2 regions of the Pseudoalteromonas sp. PSi26 genome follow, and region 2 is predicted to be linked to the other one. Evidence: predicted binding sites of a transcription regulator. Region 2 holds the regulator's gene; the other holds the start of a gene.

Region 1 (8,533 bases), on a different contig from region 2:
CGTTTGAAGAATTTAAGGTTTGGTTTGACTTAACGGGTTTACAGCGTCATTTAAAAGCCGCCGGTATATTTTGTCGCCTGTATTTGCGTGACGGTAAGACCGGTTATTTAGCTAATATTTTGCCTACCCTTGAATATATTGTAGATGTTGCTGAGCGCTATCCTGAACTTAATTCACTCAGTGACTGGGTTAAAAATACAATAGTGCCAAAAGTGACTAAAAGATTAGAGCAGGTAAATTTATGAAAGCCATGATTTTAGCCGCAGGGCGTGGGCAGCGCATGATGCCGCTCACTCAAGCTATGCCTAAACCTATGCTTAAAGTGCAAAATAAACCACTAATAGAGCACCATGTTAATAACTTAAAGGCCGCTGGCATTTCCGACATAGTGATAAACCTTGCATGGCAGGGTGATAAAATTAAAGCGTACTTTAAAGATGGCAGTGAATTTGGTGTCAATATTGTTTATAGCCAAGAAGTTGAAGGCGGCCTTGAAACCGCAGGCGGAATTATTCAAGCACTTCCGTTATTAGGTGAATCGTTTATTGTGATAAATGGCGACGTATTTACCGATTACGATGTAAGCTCGCTCATGCAATTACATTTGCAACCAGGTGAGGCACATTTGGTGCTTATTGAAAATCCCCCTCATAATCCTGATGGCGATTTTGCATTGAGTCATTTATCGCCTGAGAGTCCAAAATATACGTTTTCGGGTATTAGCCGCTATCAGGCTGACTTTTTTAATGGTTTAGAGCCGGGTATTCGTCCGCTTGGGCCGTTATTACGAGAAAAACTAAGTAAGCATTTAGTGTCTACCGAGCTTTATATTGGTAATTGGGATGACATAGGCACACCAGCGCGTTTAACGGCATTAAATGAGCGCTTGGCGTAAGCCGACACATAATTAATAGGAGTAGTTTATATGTGGGGAAAAATACTCGGATTTTGTTTTGGCTTTATGTTTGGCAAAATTTTTGGTGCTATTTTAGGGTTATACCTTGGTCATTTATTTGATAAAAGCTTAAAAAATAATTTTGATAAGGCGGGTGGTTTTTCAAGTTTATTTAATGGTGATGATGTCCACGAGCGCCAAGCGCTATTCTTTTCAAGCTGCTTTGCAGTGATGGGGCATATTGCAAAGTCTAACGGCCGAGTAAGCGAAGTACATATAAAAGCCGCCAGCTTATTTATGGATGAAATGGGCTTGAAAGGCGAAGAGCGCCGTGAAGCACAGCATGCTTTTCAAGCGGGTAAGCAAAGTGACTTTTCATTAAAAGAAACCGTCTATGATTTTAAAGAACGTTTTGCTAAGCGTCATGACTTACTGCAATTATTTTTAGAAATACAAATTCAAATGGCGTTTTCTGATGGCGTTTTGGCTGAGCAAGAAAAGCAGTTACTAAGTGAAGTAAGTAAACAGCTAGGCATTTCTAAAACGCATTTTGCGTTTGTGCTTAAACGCTATCAAGCTGAGTTTAATTTTAGAAAACAGCAACAGCGTTATCAACAACAGCAAGGGCAAAGTAGCAGTTATAAAGAAGGCTCAGGGCATCATGTGCCACCTAATAACAACATGAATCGTACTCAAGCACTTGGACTTTTAGGGCTTAACGAGGGAGCAACAGAGCGAGAAGTAAAAGTAGCGTACCGTAAGTTAATGGCGCAACACCACCCAGATAAATTAGTATCGCAGGGTTTACCAAAGCACATGATGGAATTAGCCGTTAAAAAAAGCCAAGACATTCAAGCAGCCTATGAGTATTTAAAAAAGGCGGCGTAAAAAGCCGTCTATTTCTTTTGTTAGCCGAGCATGTTGTTGAGGTTGATCACGAAGCCCAAATAACTGGCGCTGGCGGTAGTCAAACTTGGCGTTTCGGTTAACCCAGCGCTGGCGATTTTTTAAGTTAATTAAAATGTCACGATTGTCGCTGGCGTAATAAATATCTAAAAGTGCAGGCGTAACAAGAGACGTTGTTTGGCTTAAGCTTTTATTACGCTTTGCATTGGGTAAATAGCTACTTACACTAATAAACGCATCAATACGCTCTTGTGGAAAGTCTGCATAGTACTCAGTTAAAACCCCAGCGCTGGTGCCTTGGGCAATAATAACAATATTACTAGGCTCTTCCATCGCGGTTTGGTAAAGGGCTTTGTAGCGCGCCAGTAAATTTAGTTTGTAGTTATCGAGTATTTCGTCGCTGATGGCTTCAATGGCATCCACATGATGAGGCGCTTCATTTTTACTTGAAGCATTAGGCTGCTCTGACTCACTGTTGGCTTGACTCTCTGTTTCAGTGGCGGCACGTGGTGCTGTTTCTGCAGCAGGCTCAGCTATTTTACTCGCTTGCCAATCAATATCAGGGGTGGTCATCGCATAGGTGGTGTAGCCTAAATTGTTAAGCTCTTTGCGCAAGTAATTCATTCCAGCATTGTTGGTAGGGGTTGATTGCCAATCGGGAATAAGTAATACAATCCCTCTAAAATCAGCGCTCATGTACTCACTACGTAAACTTAAAAATTCAGTTTCACCTGCTAGCATTGTTTTTACTTCGTCGGTAGGTAAAAGGCGTTTAATATCGCTATTTTCAATACTTGATAAAGAAGGCGGGGCAATATGTTCTGCAGCCGTTGTACACAGTGCTAAAAGGGCTACACAGCTAAATGCCATGTAACACAGAACCTTTTTAAATAATTGCAAAAACACCATAACACGCTCAACCAGTCGTCATTAGTTAGGTATCGGCATAGTTGTTTAAAAGTTTAATTTTTCCTAAGTAATTGAGCCCATTAAAACTCGGGTTCTGCTTCAAAGGTCATTACTTGTTCGGTTACCGGGTGTTTTAGTTGCAACATTTGTGCGTGGAGTTGTAAACGCGGTGCGGCTGCAAGCGCCTCTTTATAGGCATAGAGTCGGTCACCTAAGATAGGGTGGCCAAGGCTTAGCATATGTACGCGCAATTGATGTGAACGCCCCGTAATTGGAGTGAGCTCTACGCGTGTGGCGCTTTCTTCGCGTTCAAGTACTTTGAAATGAGTGAGTGATGGCTTGCCATTTTCATGATCCACCATTTGCTTTGGGCGATTAGGCCAGTCGCAAATAAGTGGCAAATCAACCGAGCCATTGTCTTGTTCAAGTTGCCCAAATACGCGAGCAATATACCGCTTAGCAGTTTCACGTTCTTGAAACTGCATGCTTAAATGCCTATGGGCAGCTTTATTCATAGCTAGGCAGAGTATGCCAGACGTTGCCATATCAAGACGATGAACAATTCTTGCGGTTGGAAATACGCGATTAACGCGGTTAATTAAGCTGTCGGCATGCTTAGGATCTTTACCTGGTACGGTCAATAATTCGCTGGGTTTATTAACAATGAGCAAGTCGTCGTCTTGAAAAAGTATGGTTAAATACGGGTTCATTGGGGGATTGTAATTAACTAACACGGCCGACCTTAATGATTTTGAAGGGCACTATTTTAGGGTAGCAAGGGCAAAGGCTCAAGAAAAACATTGATAGTCTGTACGAAGGCTTCTAATTTATATGCCATGTTTGAATATAAAAAAGCGCGGTATAAATACCACGCTTCACTTAGCTGCTGTTGTTTGCAATTTTTACTAACAACTAAAAGTGCAAAACCCCTAGTGCGAAACCACAATTAAGCGAATTGCATCTAGTTGTAACTGCGCTTTTTCAATATGCGTAGTCAACTCGCTGCGTTGCTTATCGTAAAAGGTAATTTCTTCTTGGCGAATATTAGGGTTAATTTGTTTGAGCGCGCTTAATCGCTCTTGTTCTTCGCTAAGAGACGTTTGCATTTTAGCTAGCGACTGTGAACGAATAACCTCGAGTTTTTCTTGTGCCATGTCTTTTGCAGTTGTGATCATAGGGTGAATTGCGCTTTGAAGCGCACCCGCAAGTTTACTTGCTGTTTGACGACCTACGGCTGAAAGCTGTTGATTAAACCCGTCAAATGCGACGTTTTCGCCTAAGTTATTACTGGCTTTATCAAGCAATATACGAATAGGCGTTGGGGGTAAAAAGCGGCCCACTTGTAATGCTTTAGGTGCCATTGCTTCGGCTACAAAAATAAGCTCAACAAAAAAGGTGCCCGCAGGGAGTTTTTTGTTTTTGAGTAAAGCAACCGATGCGCTACCAAAGTCATCATCACAAATCATATCCATCGTGCCTTGCACCATTGGATGATCCCAACTGATAAAATGTACATCTTCTTGTGAAAGTGCAGTATCACGGTCAAATGTCACTGTCATGCCGTCATCTTTAAGCGATGGAAATGACGCGCTTAACATATGCTCTGTAGGCTTTAATATAATTGTATTTTCGCCTTTGTCTTCTTGGCTTACACCAAAGGTGTCGAACACGTTAATCATGTAGCTGGGCAGCTCAAACTGGTTGTCGAGTTTTTCAATATCAGCAACTAATGAGTCGGCGGCGCCTTGGCCTGATGAATGCAGTTCTAATAAACGATCTCGCCCGCTTTCCATTTTTTTACGTAGCACAGTATTTTGCTGAGCTACTTGCTCAAGGAGTGGGTCAAGTTCGTCTTCATCACAGTTATGGGCTGAAATAAACTCGAGTAAGTCATCACGAAATTCTTTGTATAGTAGCTGGCCAGTCGTTGACGTGGTTTCAAACGCATCAAGGCCTTCGTTGTACCAACGCAGTAGCACTTCTTGCGCCGTGTTTTCAAAGTATGGCACGTGAATGTTTACATCTTGTGTTTGCCCTATACGGTCTAATCGACCAATTCGTTGTTCTAGTAAATCGGGGTTTAATGGTAAATCAAATAACACTAGGTGATGTGAGAACTGAAAGTTACGACCTTCTGAGCCAATTTCTGAACACAATAATATTTGTGCGTTATCGTATTCGTCTGCAAAAAAGGCGGCCGCGCGGTCACGCTCTATAATCGTCATACCTTCGTGGAAAACCGAGGCTTTAATCGCTTCGCGTTCACGCAGTATTTGCTCAAGGCTAATAGCAGTTTCGGCCTTGGCACAAATAAGAAGTACTTTTTCGTGTTTAAGCGCTTTAAGTGTGTCGATTAACCAATCTACGCGAGGGTCAAATGCGCCCCAGCTTGCGCTTTCGCCTTCAAACTCTTGAAATATTTTTTCAGGGAAAAGAGCACGATGCGCACTTAGTTCTGCATTTTGAATACCGCTCATGCTACCAAGTACCGACATGGCCGTTTTGTATTGCTTTGGTAATGCCATTGGATAGGCATGTAATTTACGGCTTGGATAGCCATCAATGCCACTGCGGCTGTTTCTGAACAATATACGGCCGGTACCGTGACGATCTAGCAACATATTAAGTATTTCTTTACGCGCTGGTAAATCACCTTGCTGCGCTTTTTCAAGAATGACGGTAATGTCGGTTTCTTTTAATAGCTCAATAAGCGTTGCTTTTGCATTGTCGTCAAGAGCTTGCTCTTGCAATAATTGGTTTGCCGCTTGCGCTACATCTTTGTAATTGGCTTCTTCTTCTTTGAATAAGTCGTAGTCGTAAAAACGGTCTGGGTCGAGTAATTGTAAGCGAGCAAAGTGACTGCTATGGCCCAGTTGATCAGGCGTTGCTGTAAGTAAAATAAGGCCCGGAATATCTTGGCTTAGCTCAGCCATGCGTTGATATTCAGTACTTGGTTTACCGTTATTAATGCTTAAGTGGTGCGCTTCATCAACAACTAATAGATCCCAATCAGCTAATGTGGCTTGTTCAAACCAGCGCTTTTTCTTGGTTAAAAACTCAAGGCTTGTAAGGACAAGTTGCTCTGTGTCAAATACATTTGGCGAGTCGGCAAAGGCTTCGTCGCAACGCTCTTCATCAAAAATAGAAAAACGTAAGTTAAAGCGGCGTAGCATTTCGACTAACCATTGGTGCTGCAGGTTTTCAGGTACAACAATAAGTACGCGGCTTGCGCGGCCACTAATAATTTGCTGATGCAGTATCATGCCTGCTTCAATGGTTTTACCCAAGCCAACTTCATCAGACAATAATACGCGTGGTGCAAAACGTTTACCCACTTCTTGGGCAATGTAAAGCTGGTGGGGTATAAGGTTAGCGCGTTGACCAATCAATCCTTTTATAGGTGATTGTTCGCGTTCAAATTTATGTTGCCATGTTTGGTAACGAAGCGTGTAACGATCAAAACGATCTACTTGGCCGGCAAATAAACGGTCTTGTGGCTTATTAAATTTTATAAAATGATCTAAAAAGGTTTCTTTTAACTTTGCTTCTTCGCCGTTATCAACACGGGTGCCCACATAGCAAAGTAACTCACCTTGTACTTCGATAGATTCGACTTCTAATTCCCATTCTTCAACGCTTTTGATCACATCGCCTGGATTAAATGCCACACGGGTAACGGGTGCTTCTGCTGTAGAGTAAACACGGTTTTCACCACTGGCTGGAAATAATATGCTGACCTGGCGGCCTTCAATGGCAACAACGGTGCCTAATCCTAAATCTGACTCTGTATCACTGATCCAACGCTGACCTAAGGAAAAATTCATGTATGTCTCGTCTATGATGAAAAGGGCGGCTATGTTACCTGTAAGCTAACACCACTGCAAGGCGCTATTTAGCTCACTTTTAATTAATTTTATAAGTGTTAATTATAAAGAATAAAACCGCCATTTATTAACCCATTAAAAAGGTAAATAAAAACTAAATTCAGGTTGTAATAAAACGGACTTTTATGGCAAATAGACTAAACTTTCAATATGCCTTGGCAATTAAGTATTGCAGGTTTTGATTTTTGCCCGTTTTACTTAGTTATTTTGGTATAGCATAAAAATCATAAAACGTAAGGAAAGTGCTATGGAAAAAGCTTCGAACCTTGAAAGTAAAATGTATGTGCTAGACACCAACGTACTCCTCCATGAGCCCCTCGCTTATTTGTCTTTTCAAGAACATAACGTGGTTATTCCGATGACCGTACTTGAGGAGCTTGATCACATTAAGGACCGAAAACACGATGTAAGCCGCGATGCCCGCGTTGCAATCCGTGGTTTAGATGAGGTACTTAAAAACGCAACCCCTGAACAAATGCTACAAGGTGTAGCCTTACCCAGTAATAAAAAAGCAAAGTCGAGCTCTGCCGGCACGCTCATTATTGTTAACGACCATTTATTCGCAGACTCAATTTCGGGTTTGCCAGGCAATGAAAACGATCATCGAATTATTAACTGTGCTGTGCATTTACAAAAGCAGCACAGTGATTCAAAAGTAATATTAGTAACAAAAGATATAAACATGCGCTTAAAAGCTAAAGGCGCAGGGCTTAAATATGTTGAGGATTACCGGACCGACCAACTTATTGACGATATAAGCTTGCTCACTAGCGGTTATAAAAAAATTGAAGGGGATTTTTGGAATCATGTTGGGCAGTGCAATACAGAGCAACACGGGCGAGATACGTTTCATCATGTGCCTAAAAATTTAATACCCGATGTATTTTGTAATGAGTATTTACTTGACGAGAGTAATCACTTTGCAGCCAGGGTAAAGTCGTTTGATGATAAGCACATTACTATAAAAGATATTAGTGTTGAGCGGTTAATGCATCACCATGCATGGGGCGTTAAGCCCAAAAATATTTATCAAGGTATGGCGCTGGATGCATTACTTGATACCAGCATTGAACTGGTGATTTTAACGGGCCCCGCCGGATGTGGGAAAACGTTATTAGCGCTTGCGTGTGCGCTTGAATTGGTTATAGAAAAAGGTATTTACGATAAAGTGCTTGTGACCCGAAATACCCCTGAAATTGCAGAGTCTATTGGTTTTTTACCCGGTACGGAAGAGGAAAAAATGGCGCCGTGGCTCGCTGCTATTACCGATACGCTAGAAGTGCTCCATAAAGGTGACGAGAATCCAGTATCGAGCCGAAATTACATCATGGAAAAGGCCAATGTACAGTTTAAGTCGGTTAATTTTATGCGTGGGCGCAGTATTCAAAATGCGGTGGTGATCTTAGATGAAAGCCAAAATTTAACAGCGTCTCAACTTAAAACAATTATTACTCGTTGCGGAGAAGGCACCAAGCTCATTTGCACCGGTAATTTGGCGCAAATAGACAGCAATTATTTAACGCCAGTCACATCAGGTTTAACCTACATAGTAGAGCGTTTTAAAAACTTTGAAGGCAGTGCAACTATAAATCTTAATGGTGTAGTAAGGAGTCGGTTGGCTTCATTTGCAGAAGAGAATTTATAACTTGCGCTTAACTATTTGGCTCGATAGTCTAATGATTGATTTTCGGGCCAAATGGCAGACTGTACGTTGAATTTTTTACCTCTCAAACATTATTATCGCTCTTTAATTGTTGCCCTGTTGGTGCCTTTAATCGTTGCTTTTTTACTGTGTTTACATCTTTACAATATCAAGCTTGAACGCGCGGTAGAAAAACGTGACGCTGATTTTCTTAATATATCCGCCCAAATAAATCATGGCATGCAATCAATCAGTGATTTAATGGCTAATATGCTTAACTTATACGAGCAGCCTGCA
Region 2 (8,533 bases):
GCGCGACAATATCTTTTACAATTTTAACAACTTGTTTTGCTCTAGAATGAGCAACAGCGCTACCACTTGAAAATAACATACCTGAACTCAGTTCTATTATGAGCCAATCTTGATGCAATTCTAGATTGGCTTCGCCATCACGTATTTCATCAATAAGCGCTGACTGAAGTTTCGTTAATAAGCTATCAAGTGGTTTTCCTAAATATTTTTGCTGTATATTACTTGTCTCACTTTGGCCGTCTAACAACTCTGGGCCTTGCTCTTCCTTGTTGATACTTTCGCCATACAGTAATTCATCTTCAGGAGTAACTCTATCAGTAAGTATTCCTGTACCATCTACACCTGTACCTTGCTGAGAATAAACACGAGCCGACTTGTCGAATACTTGCTCTAGGGAATCGGATAAAATTTGGAAGTTTTCTTCTTTGTTAATCGCAATAGCATACATTACAACAAAGAAGGCAAACATAATGGTCATATAATCCGCATAAGATACTAACCAGCGCTCTGTATGCTGGTTTTTATGGGGCGAGCGACCAAATCGTCGACGCATCATTTTTATGCGTCCACTAAGCTTGGCCGTTCAACACGATAAGCTTCTAACTTTAGCTCAATGTTCATTGGGCTTTGGCCATCGCTGATTGCAATTATACCTTCTGCAAGCATTTCGTGGTAAAGCATCTTTTCTTCTACACGTTGCTTGAGCTTATGTGCCATTGGCAAAAATAATAAATTAGCTAACCCCACCCCATAAATCGTTGCAATAAAGGCTGTTGCAACTCCAGCGCCAAGCAATTGTGGGTCGGTAATAAAAGACATAGCTTGAATGAGTCCAAGAACAGCTCCTAAAATACCGATGGTAGGGCTATAACCGCCCATTGCTTCGTATACACGTGCAGCTTCAAGCAAACGCTCACGCTCCAACATTAAATCTATCTCAAGCGTATCCCGTAGCCTCTGCTCTGAACCGCCATCAACAAGTAAACTCAGACCTTTTGCGGCATATACATCTGAGTGAGTTAGGGCCTCATCCTCTAATGCCAAATATCCTTCTTGTCTCGCTTTATGAGACCAACGTTTAACTTGCTCAATTGCATCATCAATATTGTAATTTGGAGTCACAAATACCCAGTGACTCATTCTAAGCATTTTTTTAAAGGTACTAGTAGACGTTTGCAGCATTACAGCGCCCACTGTTCCACCAAGTACTATAATGAGCGCAGGGCCATTAAAAAGTGCGGCAATCACACCACCTTCTAAATGATAGCCAATTGCTATAGCACTTAGGGCAACAATTAAACCAACTACAGAAAGCTTATCCACAACCGGTTTCACTTTTTATCCGCGTTGCAATATCTTCAAGCGCTAAACTCTCACTTGAAAGTCCCGCATTAGCAACAGCCTGTGGCATACCATAAACAACACAGCTCTTTTCATCTTGTGCCCAAATGGTAGCTCCTGTTTGTTTTAACATTCTTGCGCCATCTCTACCATCAGCCCCCATGCCTGTTAAAATAATAGCTAAAACATCTCCCTGATAAGCTTTTGCAATACTTGCAAATGTAACGTCAACACTGGGCTTATAAGTAATTCGCTCGCTATTGTCTTCAAAAACGCGCAATGTTTTGGAACCACCTCTACCTTCAACCATCATTTGTTGCCCGCCAGGAGCCAAATAGGCAGTTCCAGGGTCAAGACGATCACCTTGTTGTGCTTCTTTTACTTTTATTTTACACAATCCATTTAAGCGAGCTGCAAATGCTGGTGTAAAAGCAGCTGGCATATGCTGAATGAGTAAAATAGGATGCGGAAAATTAGCGGGTAATTGCGTAAGCACATTTTGTAAAGCAACAGGGCCACCAGTAGATGTACCAATAGCCACAAGTTTATATTGTTTGCCACTTGCACGAGTTGATACGCTGTTTTGTGTTTTTGTTAATGTCGACGCGGTTGTTGAACGCTGAAAACTTCTATCTGGTTGCCTGATTGAAGACGCAGTGTTACTGATTTTATCAGGCACCGATCGTGTCGCTGGTTTCTGGTGAGTTACTGGCTTAAAGGCTTTAGGAATGCGCTTATTACCAATTTCTTTGACTTTAGCTTGAAGGAGCTTTATCGCATCTTCATTATTGCGTGCAATATCTTCAAACTTTTTAGGTAAAAAATCCATCGCTCCAGCATCAAGCGCATCAAGTGTTGCTGTTGCGCCAGCACGGGTTAAAGAAGAAAACATTAATATTGGCGTGGGGTTACTTGCCATTATCTCTTTAACTGCACTGATACCATCAAGCACAGGCATTTCTACATCCATTGTGATCATATCAGGACGAAGCTGAGCTGTTTTCTCAACAGCCTCTCTGCCATTAATGGCAAAACCTATAACTTGTATGTCGCTGTCTTGTTCAAGGATCTCGCTTACTCTACGACGAAAAAAGCTTGAATCATCAACAACTAAAACTTTTACGGCCATTTAGCTCTCTTATTAAATTTATACGTAGGCACACATCTGATGCGCACCTACTTTATGATTTAGCCAGCGTAGTGTTTCAACATGTTTGGAACATCTAAAATTAGTGCAATTCCACCATCTGATGTAATAGTTGCACCTGCCATGCCTGGAGTACCCTGCAAAAGAGCATCAAGAGGTTTAATTACAACTTCTTCTTGACCTATTAAAGAATCAACTACAAAACCAACCTGCTGAGTACCTATTTGAACAATAACAACATGACCTTGCGCTTTGCGCTGAGTGCGATCTGCTCCCTTGACTAACCAATGCTCAAGATAAAATAGCGGTATCGCTTTCTTACGTACAATAATAGTTAGTTGACCATCAACTACATTTGTTTTGGTTAAATCTAAGTGGAATATTTCACTCACACCAGCCAATGGTAGTGCAAATGTTTGTTCACCAACTACAACCATTAAGGTAGGTAATATGGCAAGTGTTAGCGGTACTTTTATTTCTAAAATTGTACCAACACCTAGCTCTGACTGAATACTCACTGAGCCATTAAGTTGAGTAATTTTAGTTTTTACAACATCCATACCCACACCACGCCCTGAAATATCAGAGATCTCTTCCTTAGTAGAAAATCCTGGTGCAAATATTAAATTGTACGCTTCGGTATCCGATAAACGGCTCGCCTGATCGTGATCTAAAACGCCTTTGCTGATTGCTATTTTTTTGAGCTTTTCAGCATCCATACCCGCACCATCATCTTTGATAGTTAACAAGATATGGTCGCCTTCTTGAGACGCTGAAAGCGTTACATTACCCGTTCTAGGTTTGCCTGCTGCTTCACGAGCTGCTGGCATCTCTATTCCGTGGTCAACTGAGTTTCTAACTAAGTGAACAAGTGGGTCTGCAAGTGCCTCAACCAAGTTTTTATCTAAATCAGTTTCTTCACCAACGAGCTGTAAACTAATATCTTTATTTAAGCTTCGTGCTAAGTCACGAACAACGCGAGGGAAGCGGCCAAATACCTTTTTAATTGGCTGCATTCGCGTTTGCATTACTGCGCCTTGGATATCAGCCGTCACAACATCTAAGTTAGAAATGGCTTTGCCCATTGCTTCACTTTCTGAGTTAGTTGCTAAACTTACCAACCTGTTACGAACAAGTACAAGCTCACCCACCATATTCATTATTTGGTCTAGGCGTTTTGTGTCAACTCGGACTGTTGTTTCTGCTTGAGGAGGAGCTGGCTTTTTCACAGCTGCAGGAGTTGAAGCTGCTTTTTCTGCAGGCTTTTGCACTGGTTTTGGGACTGCTGCTTTTACAGGTTCAGGCTTTTTGACCGGCTCACTTACCTTAGGCACGGGTTTTGCCGCGGGCTTCGGTTCTGAAGCTGCAGGACTCTCTATTGATTTAGGGGCACCTGAACCATGAAGCTCGTCAAGCAATGCTTCAAACTCATCATCGCTAATTTCATCATCGCTAGAATCACTTGCAGGTGAACTTGCTGAGGGCGTTGAAGAGTTTTCTGCAGAATTATTACTTGCTGTTTGCTCTTTTACTGGCTCACTGGCCGCAACAGCACCAAAGCTTCCAACACCATGAAGTTCATCAAGTAAGTTGTCAAACTCATCATCTGTAATGTCTCCACTGACATCACTACTACTTGACGCGCTTTCACCTGCTGGACTTTGACCTTTTCCATGTAATTCGTCTAGCAAGTTTTCAAATTCATCTTCTGTTATCTCATCAATCTGAGTTTCATCATCGCTTTGTTCAGCTGCTCCACCGCTAAATAACTCATCGAATGCAAACGGATCTTCTTCATCAGTTACTGAGGTTTCCTCGGCAACTGGGGCCTCAATAACCTCGGCTTGAGATTCTTCAGTTGAATCAACTGGTGATTCACCAGCAAGCTCTTCTTCTGTTGGAGGTAAACCAAGTTTATGAAGGGTTTCTAGAAGTTCGGGATCAGCGGGTTCTGGTTTATCACGATTTTGAATGGTGGCAAACATTTCGTTAATCGTGTCGAGAGCTTGTAAAATTACGTCCATCAATTCCGAATTAACCGTTCGTACACCTTGCCTAAGCAGATCGAACACATTCTCTGCGCCATGACACGCGTCAACGAGCTCTGTCATAGCTAAAAACCCAGCACCACCTTTTACAGTGTGAAACCCTCTAAATATGGCATTGAGTAATTCGGTGTCCTCTGGATTGTTTTCCAGCTCAACTAACTGTTCAGATAAAAGCTCTAGGATTTCTCCTGCCTCTACAAGAAAGTCTTGTAAAATATCTTCATCGACTTCAAACATGCAGTTACTCTCCTCTTAGAAGCCCAAACTTGATAAAAGATCATCGACTTCATCTTGATCAGATACAACATCATTACGTGATTCTTTATCAATAATAGGGCCTTCTGGACCTGCTAAAGTTTGTTCGTCTAATGGTTCTTTTGTTTTTTGTTGTTCTATTTTTTCGGCTTTACTTTCGTTTTGATCAGCGAAGGCTGTCAAAAGATGAATTAAGCTTTCTTCAACTTCTCTAACAAGCTCAATAACTCGGCGAATAACTTGTCCGGTTAAATCTTGATAGTCTTGTGCCATAAGTACATTAGTCATCAAACTTTGCAGCTCATCGGTTTTATGATGAGAATTGTTCATAAACTTATCAATGCTGTGGCATAACGATTTAAACTCCCCTAACTCAATCTCTCGATTCATTAGGCGATCCCATGTCGGTTTGATAAGAGATATTTCATCTGCCAACTGTTGAGCAATTGGTAGGCTAGCCTCAACAGCATCCATTGTTTTATTTGCGGCATTTTCTGTCATTTCTATAACATAATTGAGCCGTTTTTTTGCATCTGGAATAGCATCGGTAGTTAAGTCAGTTAAGCGAGTGTCTAGCTCGAAGCTTTTTAAAGCCTCATGCAATTGACGGGTTAACTTTCCAACTTCAGCAAATATTTCAGATTGCTCCTTAGAAGCAGTATCTAAAATTAACTGATTGGCTTTGTCTTGCTCACCGTTTTCTAGATAAACAACGAGCTGACGAGCTTGTTCTAAAGTTATTTGAGGCGCAGCAAGTGCTGACATAAGCCTCTCCCCCTATCATTAGCCTAAACGTTCAAATACTTTTTCTAATTTAGTTTTGAGTGTTCCAGCAGTAAATGGCTTAACAATATAACCATTAACACCTGCCTGTGCTGCCGCTATAATTTGTTCTTTTTTAGCTTCAGCCGTTACCATCAATACCGGAATGTGTTTAAGCTTATCATCCGCACGTATTGCTCTAAGTAGGTCTATGCCCTGCATTCCTGGCATATTCCAATCGGTAACAACAAAATCAAATACTTGATTTTGTAGCATTGGCAAAGCGGTTGACCCATCGTCTGCTTCTTGAACATTAGTGAAACCTAAGTCACGCAACAGATTTTTAATAATACGTCTCATTGTTGAAAAATCGTCAACAACCAGAATTTTCATGTTTTTATCCAAAACATCCCCCAGTGAGGTCTTAACCTTGTTTACTTACTACTAGTTTATCCAGTCATTGATTTTAGCTTTAAGCTTAATCATCGCCTGACCATGTATTTGACTTACACGCGATTCACTTACATCGAGTATATGCCCTATTTCTTTTAAATTCATTTCATCGTTATAGTACAAAGACAGCACCATTGCATCACGTTCTGGTAAAGATTTTATTGCACCTAATAAAGATTCATTAAACCGCTCATCTTTAACGTTATTAAACGGTTTGTCTAGCGCTAAATCTTGGTCCACTGGACTGATGACATCTTCATCAACACCCAGGTCTTCAATACCTAGTACTTTACTTGCATTTACATCGTTTAGGATATGATGGTACTCATTTAACGAAATTTCAAGTTTTTCAGCAACTTCTATATCTGTCGGCTCACGGTTTAAGCTTTTTTCTAAAAAAGCAATTGTTTCGGCCACCAAACGGCTTTTACGATGCACTGAGCGGGGTGCCCAATCGCCACGTCGCATCTCATCAAGCATTGCTCCACGAATACGAATCCCCGCAAAAGTTTCAAAGCTAGCCCCTTTGGTTGCATCAAAGCTCTTAGATGCTTCAATCAGGCCTATCATGCCTGATTGTATTAAATCGTCCAACTGAACGCTGGCAGGTAAACGCGCTATAAGGTGACATGCCACTTTTTTGACAAGTGATGCATGTTTTTCAACAATCACATTTAAATTTTGTGCTGATTGATATCCCATAACTTTATTCACCAATGTTGTCATAATTAGCCGTTAACTAGTTTCTCTATGAAAAACTCCAAATGACCTGATGGTTGGTTGGGTATTGGCCATTTAACTGCTTTTGTTGCTAGCGCTTGAAACGCAAGTGCCGCAGGCGAATTTGGAAAAAGTTCTACAATAACTTTTTGACGGCGTGTTGCCTTACGCATATTTTCGTCGTAGGGAACCGTTGCAACCAAGTCCATTGATACATCTAAAAAGCGATCGGTTACTTTGGAAAGTTTTGCAAATAACTCTTGCCCTTCACGCATGCTGCGGACCATATTTGCAACAATTTTAAATTTATATACACCATGCTCACGGCTCAATACTTTTATCAGCGCGTAGGCATCTGTTATTGATGTAGGCTCGTCGCATACAACAACCATGACATCTTGTGCTGCGCGGGAAAAACTCAGCACCATGTCAGAAATACCTGCGGCTGTATCGACAATTAAAATATCAAATTCTGTATTTAATTCGCTAAAAGCTCTGATGAGTCCCGCATGCTCTGAAGGCGACAATTCAACCATGCTTTGAGAGCCCGACGTTGCGGGTACAATTTTAATACCTGCGGGGCCTTCAACTAAAATTTCATCAAGTTCGCATTCACCAGATAAAACATGTGATAAGTTACGTTCAACACGTAGTCCTAGCATAACGTCACAGTTTGCTAAGCCTAAATCGGCATCAAGAACCAATACTCTGTTACCTTGCTGGCCTAATGCAATTGCGGTATTAAGAGAAACATTTGTTTTTCCTACTCCACCTTTACCGCCAGTGACAGCGATAACTTTTACGCCGTTGTTATTGTTTTGACTCATTTTGCGCAGGCCACTTGCTTGATCTAATACTGTGTTAATCATACATCCCTACTGTGCTTGGCGCCACTGCTTGGTGCCTTGAATGTTGTGCTTTTGCTCTTTTTAAATAGAGTTGCTCAGCCTTTTTAACTAGTTTTTCAGCATTTGCAACTCGAATATCTTCTGGTACTCGTTGACCGTTAGTAAGATACCCTATTGGAAGGCGATTTTGAATCGCAATACTAATAATCTCACCTAAACTTAAAGATTCGTCTAATTTGGTGAATATACAACCACTTAACTGCACTTTTTTAAAGTGTCTGACGGTTTCTTGCAACACGTGTATTTGCGATGTTGCACTGAGCACTAAATAACTACGAATATCAACGCGCTGGTTACGCATTAGCGTATTAAGTTGTTCAGTTAAGCGCAAGTCGCGCTGACTCATACCCGCAGTATCAATTAATACTAGTCGTTTATTTCGTAAATGATATAAAACTTCAGCTAATTCATTAGCATCTTTAACTTGCTTTACACTACAACCTATAATTCGGCCATAAGTAGCAAGTTGCTCATAAGCACCAATTCTGTATGTGTCTGTTGTGATTAAAGCGACTTTGTCTGCACCGTATTTTTGTGCGCCAAGTGCAGCTAATTTAGCAACGGTTGTTGTTTTACCAACACCAGTTGGACCGACTAAGGCGTATACACCGCCTTGACGTAAAATCTCGTTGTTAGTTGTCTGCATCTGATCTTCAACCATTGTTAGAAGAGCTTTCCAACCTTGCTGGCGAGATACATCGTCAGGAACAAAGCACGCCATTTGCTCAGCAACATCTTTATCTATTCCCATACCGACTAAACGATCAATCATGCATGCACGAGTAGGGTCGCGTCTTGCCATGTCTTGTTGCATAAGCCCTGATACTTGATGCTCTAACAACTGACGAATGGCATTCATTTCGTCACGCATTGACGAAATTTGCTCACTTTCATTATGT

The links. Region 2 encodes FliA, which starts transcription of late flagellar genes. Its sites were predicted from a motif close to CTAAAGNTNNNNNNNNNNNNGCCGATA; they were not measured.
Region 1: ACFI34_RS04685 (DUF3530 family protein) is a predicted target of FliA. The motif match lies at 2,741-2,767, and genes of this name have one in related genera.

Annotation. Positions count from the first base shown of each region.
Region 1 is NZ_JBHNYT010000003.1:182,979-191,511, forward strand. Features, by position in the region: gene ACFI34_RS04670 (aminoglycoside phosphotransferase family protein) at 1-245, shown strand, start outside; gene murU (N-acetylmuramate alpha-1-phosphate uridylyltransferase MurU) at 242-895, shown strand; gene djlA (co-chaperone DjlA) at 926-1,783, shown strand; gene ACFI34_RS04685 (DUF3530 family protein) at 1,766-2,671, opposite strand; gene rluA (bifunctional tRNA pseudouridine(32) synthase/23S rRNA pseudouridine(746) synthase RluA) at 2,791-3,444, opposite strand; gene rapA (RNA polymerase-associated protein RapA) at 3,640-6,534, opposite strand; gene ACFI34_RS04700 (PhoH family protein) at 6,842-8,239, shown strand; gene ACFI34_RS04705 (PAS domain-containing hybrid sensor histidine kinase/response regulator) at 8,306-8,533, shown strand, end outside.
Region 2 is NZ_JBHNYT010000002.1:304,939-313,471, reverse strand. Features, by position in the region: gene ACFI34_RS03490 (flagellar motor protein MotB) at 1-556, opposite strand, end outside; gene ACFI34_RS03485 (flagellar motor protein) at 559-1,323, opposite strand; gene ACFI34_RS03480 (protein-glutamate methylesterase/protein-glutamine glutaminase) at 1,316-2,470, opposite strand; gene ACFI34_RS03475 (chemotaxis protein CheA) at 2,530-4,773, opposite strand; gene ACFI34_RS03470 (protein phosphatase CheZ) at 4,789-5,556, opposite strand; gene cheY (chemotaxis response regulator CheY) at 5,575-5,958, opposite strand; gene ACFI34_RS03460 (RNA polymerase sigma factor FliA) at 5,998-6,708, opposite strand; gene ACFI34_RS03455 (MinD/ParA family ATP-binding protein) at 6,735-7,595, opposite strand; gene flhF (flagellar biosynthesis protein FlhF) at 7,588-8,533, opposite strand, start outside.